Marichromatium purpuratum 984: one gene and its partner. The protein of the gene in region 2 interacts with the protein of the main gene of each other region in a pairwise test. Links are inferred from orthologs where the notes say so. Each region holds a gene or a part of one and is shown on either strand. Other genes may lie near its edges.

Region 1 (3,032 bases), 2.6 Mb from region 2 along the record:
AGTTCGCCGGCTTCCCACACCGCAAGGCCGGCGCCGACTATCCCTCACTGGCGCCGCTGATGCGCGAGATCACCCCGGCGGTGGTCAACATCGCGGTCGAGGCCGAAGTCTCGGCGCGCGCTCATCCCTTTCTCAGCGACCCGGAGTTCCGCAGCTTCCTCGAGCGCTTCGGACTGCCACTACCCGAACCCGGCGAGATCGAGCGCCAGCGCAACGTCGGCTCCGGGGTGATCGTCGACGCCGAGCGCGGCTATGTGATGACCAACGCCCATCTGCTGCAGGGCGCCACCAGCATCCGTGTCACCCTCAAGGACCGGCGCAGCTTCCACGCCCGACGCATCGCCGCCGACACCGACACCGACATCGCCATCCTCCAGATCCCAGTGGTCGAGGTACGCCCACTGCGCTTCGCCGACTCCGACCGGCTCGAGGTCGGCGACTTCGTCATCGCCATCGGCAACCCCTTCGGTCTGGGTCAGACGGTGACCTCGGGGATCGTCAGCGCGGTCGGGCGCAGCGGCATCGCCGACAACCGCTTCGGCGAACTGATCCAGACCGACGCCTCGATCAACCCCGGCAACTCCGGCGGCCCGCTGATCGATCTCAGCGGTGCCGTGGTCGGCATCAACACCGCTCTCATCGGCCCGACCGGCGGCAACGTCGGCATCGGCTTCGCCGTCCCCGCTAACCGCGCCCGCGCCATCCTCGCGCGACTGCGCTAGAGGTAGCGCCGGGAGCCGGAAAGGGTGAACCGCAAAGACTCGAAGGGCACGAAGAAACGCAAAGGGATTTGATGTCCAACTCCCCCGGCGTCGGCGCAACGTCTCACTGGCGGCTGACGGCAGAAAGCTGATCGCGCTTCTTCGTCTTCGCGTCCTTTGTGGCTTTGCGGTTCAATCCACTGGCGGTTGGTAGCGATTTGCACTCACCGCCCCCCTGTTCTAGAGTGCGCCCAGAGAGCCTCGCGTCATCGAAGGATCCCTGGGAGAGACCGATCGCGACGAACAACGCAACCGATCGGATCGACCCGTCGCCGCGTCCACCACTCGGGCCTCGGCGGGGCGCCCTCCCCTCGGTGGAGCGACCGGTCCCGGCCGGCGTCCCGTTCCTTCGATCGTCTCGCGTCTCCCGCAGACCGCAAGACGGCGCGATTCGTTACCCTCCCAGCCCTCGACCCGAGACCTCCGTTCGCTCGCCTGCCGGACAGCCCCGGTCGGCGCAATGCACCCCAAACTCCGGGAGACCATCCCATGTCTGAAGCCAAGCTCGGCGATACCGTCAAGATCCACTACACCGGCACCCTCGAGGACGGTACCCAGTTCGACAGCTCGGTCGGCAACGAGCCGCTCGAGTTCACCATCGGCGCTGGCGGCATCATCCCCGGCTTCGAGGAAGCCGTGAAGGGCATGAACGTCGGTGAGAACAAGACCGTCACCATCCCCTCGGCCCAGGCCTACGGCGAGTATCGTCCCGAGATGACGCAGGAGGTGCCGCGCTCGGCCATTCCCGCCGACATCGACCTGCACGAGGGCATGGTGCTACACGCCCAGGGTCCCGATGGTCAGCACGTCTCCTTCACCGTCAAGGCGTTCAACGACGAACAGGTCACCATTGATGGTAACCACCCGCTCGCCGGCAAGGACCTGACCTTCGCCCTGGAGCTGGTCTCGATCTCCTGACCGCTGGTCGGGCCGCGTACCCTGGCGCGGCCAGGCCAGGGGAACAGTCGCTCTCGACCTGGTGCAGGGACGCACCACCACCTCATCGACGCTTGCCCTCGATCGGCCAGACACCGATACTCTCCCCCCAGGACGGTCAGCCGACGGCGACAGACGCGCCCCGTCCAACAACGCCTTATCCCGAACCCAGGCCGGCGCCCGCGACCTGCTCAAACGGCGGGACAGCCCAGGCCCACGCTCGCCCAGATCAGTCGCGGGGCAGATCGCCATGGACAACACCACCACCCCCGAGCCGGACACCCAGGTCCAGGCCACACCAACGGCGTCCGACCCCAGGTCCGGCGCCGAAGACGTCGCCGCTCGGACCCGGATCAGCCAACAGGCCGCACAGATCGCCAAGCTCGCCGTCGGCGTCGCCGAACAGCGGCGCGATCTCAAGCAGCTGCAAGACACGGTGCTGGACCGGCTCGGCGACATGGACGAGGATCGTCGTCTCACCACCGCTCAGCTTCAGCGCGCCCTGCTCAACCATCGCACCCTGCTCGACCGTCGGCTGCGCCACTGGCGCACCCTGATGTTCGCGACCCTGGTGGTGGTACTGATCGGCATCGCGCTCGCCCTCACCCTCGCCTACCGCCAGCTCGATACCCAGCGCCAGGCGCTCGCCGAGCGCGTCGAGCGCATCGCCGCGATCCAGGGTCGTCCGAGCGGCGATCCTCAGTCCGATGCCCTGGTCCAGCGTGAACTCGACGCACTCTCTGTCACCATCGAACAGCTCGCCCGCGAGCTGCGCGCCGCGCCCGCGCCCGCGCCCGCGCCCGCGCCGACGACGACCGCCGAGCCCGCGATCACTCCCCCGGCACCGGCCCGCCCCTCGGCCTCGCTCACCGACAGCGTCGCGCTCAACGAGACGCAGCAGCCCCTGCGCCTGACCCGACAAAGCCTCCCTCCGGCCCCGGTCACGCCGAGCCTGCCGACGGTCATCGAGACCGACGAGACGACGACCCCGACGATCGTCGAGACCACACCGCCCGCCACCGAGCCGGAACCCCCGGCACCATCGAGCGTCTCAGCGGAGCCCGAGACACAACCCGCCGAGCCCACGCCTGTCCAGGCCGAGACGATCGCGCCAACACCCGCCGCCGAGGTGGCGCCGGACGCCCCGACCGAGGCCGCAACAACCGAGACGCCCGAGACGCCCGCCACCCAACCGGCGCTCGACGACAACGCCCCGATCATCACCCTCGACGCGCCGAGCTACGCCATCCAACTGCTCGGCGCCTTCTCCCGCGACGGATTGGAAACCTTCATCCGCGAACAGGACCTGCCCGATCGCCTCTACTGGCGTCAGGA
Region 2 (3,056 bases):
CAAGCTGTTCTGCAACTTCTCGCTGTTCCAGTCGATGCCCGACGTCTGGGCGCTCGATCAGCTCTTCCCGATCGCGCCGATCCAGCGTCTCGACGAGCTGCCCGGGGCGCGCGCGCTGGTCCACGACCTCACCTGCGACTCCGACGGCTGTATCGAGCACTATGTCGACGAGGGCGGGGTGGAGACCAGCCTGCCGATCCATGCCGACGCCGCCGAGAGCGCGCCCTATCTGCTCGGGTTCTTCATGGTCGGCGCCTATCAGGAGATCCTCGGCGACATCCACAACCTGTTCGGCGACACCGATGCGGTCAACGTCGAGCTCGACCCCGAGGCCCCCGCGGGCTACCGGCTGTGCGAGGCCGAGCGTGGCGATTCCACCGACGAGCTGTTGAGCTATGTGCACTTCGAGCCGCGCACCCTGCTCGCCCACTACCGGCGCAAGCTCGATGCCGCCGGACTCGATCGTGATACCCGCGAGCGGCTGTTCGTCGAGCTCAAGGCCGGGCTCTACGGCTACACCTATTTCGAGGGCGGGGGCTGATCCCGCCGCGACGCGCGGAGGTTGCGGGATGCATGAACTCTCCATCTGTCAGGCGCTGCTCGATCAGGTCGAGCGGATCGCCGACGAGCACGGCGCCACCCGGGTCGAGCGCATCCTGTTGCGTATCGGGCCGCTCTCCGGGGTCGAACCCGACCTGCTCGAGCGCGCCTATCCGCTGGCCGCCGCCGGGACCCGCGCCGAGTGCGCGACCCTGGCGATCGAGTCCGCGCCGGTGCAGGTGCGCTGTCTCGACTGCGGCGCCGAGAGCACGGTCGAGTCCAACCGGCTGCTGTGCGGGACGTGTGCCGGGTATCGCACCCGCCTGATCAGCGGCGACGAGATGTTGCTGGCCAATCTGGAGCTGTCGATCCCCGACGACCCGGCGTCATGACCGGATTCTGACTAACCGGTGACGGTTGTGATGACATACACTCACGCCAAGGCTTGGATTCAGGAGACGTTGGCGCCAGCATCCGGTGGATGGATGACCCGGACAGGGTTCGCGCGATCGCTGCCGAAGTGGCGCGCCATCGTTCCAACAGCGCATCTCTAGCGGAGATCTCGTCATGTGCGATACCTGTGGCTGCAACATCACCCCCGGCAACGAGCACCTGGTGCGCGATGGCGGACGTCACGCCCGGACCGAGGACGGTCGCGCGGCGGTCAGCGTGCTGCGCAACCTGCTCACGGAGAACGACCGTCAGGCCCGTCACAATCGTGAACACTTCGATCGTCACGGCGTGCTGGCGATCAACCTGATGTCCTCGCCGGGCGCAGGCAAGACCCGTCTGCTCGAGGCGACCATCGAGGTGCTCGGGCCGAGTTGCCGGATCGCGGTGATCGAGGGCGATCTCGAGACCGAGAACGATGCCGAGCGCATCCGCGCCAAGGGCGTGCAGGCGGTACAGATCGCCACCGGCAGCGCCTGTCATCTCGATGCCCACATGGTCCATCAGGCGCTGCACCAGATCGATCTCGACGGCATCGACCTGCTGTTCATCGAGAACGTCGGCAACCTGGTCTGCCCGGCGAGCTTCGACCTCGGCCAGCACCGCAACGTCACCCTGCTGTCGGTGCCCGAGGGCGACGACAAGCCGGCCAAGTACCCGGTGATCTTCCGCGCCGCCGACCTGGTGCTCTGCACCAAGGGCGATCTGCTGCCGGTGCTCGAGGACTTCGACCCCGAGCGCGCCGAGCGCCATCTGCGCGCGCTGGCGAGCGTGGCGCCTTTCGATGTGGTCTCGACCCGTGGCCCCGGTGAAATCGAACCCTGGCTGATCTGGCTGCGCGACGAGCTGCAGGCACAGGACACCAGGCGCGCGCTCGGCCGGACCATCCATCCGCTGATCCAGCCCGACGGCGCCTTGCTGCACGGCGACGCCCAGGAGGGTGAGCATCACGGTCACGGTCATTTCCATCAAGCCGCGCAGAGTCACGGCTGATCCCACCGGCGCGTTGCCCGATCCCCGATCCCGTCAAGCCACGAGGAGGAGCCTCCGTGTCAGTCCCAAAGTTCACCAGACGTTCCGCGCGCGCGATCGCGCTGCTCGCCCTGCTGGCGCAGGTGCCGGCGGTGTCGGCGTTCAACTTCGGCGACATGATGAACCCCAGCCGCTGGATGGGCGGTGATCGCTACGACGACGACTATTACGACGGTCCCTACGGCCCCTATGCGCCGCCCTATGGCCCCTATGGTGGTCCGGGGTATGGTGGTGCGCCCTATGGTGGTTACGGTATGCCCTATGCGCCGGCTCCGGCCTATCCCGGCATGCCGGGGACCACGCCGGCGTCACCGGTCGCGCCCACGGTGACTGGTGCGCCCGACGCGACCGCCGAGGAACTCGAGGCGCTCAAGCGTCGGGTCGAGGAACTCGAGGCGCGTCAGCGCGCCGCCCAGCCGCCGCAGGGACCGCCCCCGGGTGACTGGCCGACACCGCCCGGATTCCGTCCGATGAACCAGTACTGAGCCCGGCGCCGGACGCGACCGTCCCCGTCGCCCCGGCGGGGACGGCGCTGTGCCCGGTGGGCGCGGCTGCTAAGATGCGGCTCGTCAACTGGGCTTCATCGACTGGAGGTCGCGTCCGATGTCACGGATCACTCGCGCGCTCTGCGCGCTGGCGCTGCTCTGCGCCCCACTGTCTTCACCGCTGGCCGCGGGCGGCGCCATCGTCCACCAGGCCGAGACCAGTCTCGAGGCCGCGCTCGACGGGCTGCAGGCGGCGATCCTCGAACGCGGTCTCTATATCAACAACGTCCTCGATCTGGGCGAGATGTTCGCCCGCACCGGCGCGGACCTCGGTTTCACCGAGCCGGTCTACGGCGAGGCGCGCTCGGTCGAGTTCTGCAGCGCCGTGCTCTCGCGCGAGATGATGCGCGAGGACCCGACGCGGATCGTCAACTGCCCCTTCGTGGTCAGTCTCTACACCCTGCCGGACGACCCCGCGACCGTCCATGCCGCCTATCGCGCCATCCCCGCCGAGCTGCAGGCCGCAAGCCCGGTGATGCGCGAGGTCGC

The links. Proteins that work in one complex are often made in the same cells at the same time.
Region 1: the proteins of hypB (region 2) and MARPU_RS11955 interact in binary tests that used the Escherichia coli proteins (3 or more experiments, as listed by UniProt). The link is inferred for Marichromatium purpuratum 984 from one-to-one orthologs.

What each region holds. Positions count from the first base shown.
Region 1 is NZ_CP007031.1:2,745,355-2,748,386, forward strand. Bases 6-2,964 are described here. They hold MARPU_RS11955 (FKBP-type peptidyl-prolyl cis-trans isomerase), read left to right. Parts: upstream 6-1,250; coding sequence 1,251-1,679; downstream 1,680-2,964. Other genes in these bases: MARPU_RS11950 (trypsin-like peptidase domain-containing protein), read left to right, coding at 6-722; MARPU_RS11960 (SPOR domain-containing protein), read left to right, coding at 1,948-2,964. Outside these bases: more of MARPU_RS11950, read left to right, coding at 1-5; more of MARPU_RS11960, read left to right, coding at 2,965-3,032. UniProt on the Escherichia coli protein: Folding helper with both chaperone and peptidyl-prolyl cis-trans isomerase (PPIase) activities. Chaperone activity prevents aggregation of unfolded or partially folded proteins and promotes their correct folding.
Region 2 is NZ_CP007031.1:110,090-113,145, forward strand. The notes cover bases 63-3,045. They hold hypB (hydrogenase nickel incorporation protein HypB), read left to right. Parts: upstream 63-1,107; coding sequence 1,108-1,983; downstream 1,984-3,045. Other genes in these bases: speA (biosynthetic arginine decarboxylase), read left to right, coding at 63-541; MARPU_RS00515 (hydrogenase maturation nickel metallochaperone HypA/HybF), read left to right, coding at 570-932; MARPU_RS00525 (coiled-coil domain-containing protein), read left to right, coding at 2,040-2,507; MARPU_RS00530 (hypothetical protein), read left to right, coding at 2,626-3,045. Outside these bases: more of speA, read left to right, coding at 1-62; more of MARPU_RS00530, read left to right, coding at 3,046-3,056. UniProt on the Escherichia coli protein: Involved in the maturation of [NiFe] hydrogenases. Required for nickel insertion into the metal center of the hydrogenase. Exhibits a low intrinsic GTPase activity, which is essential for nickel insertion.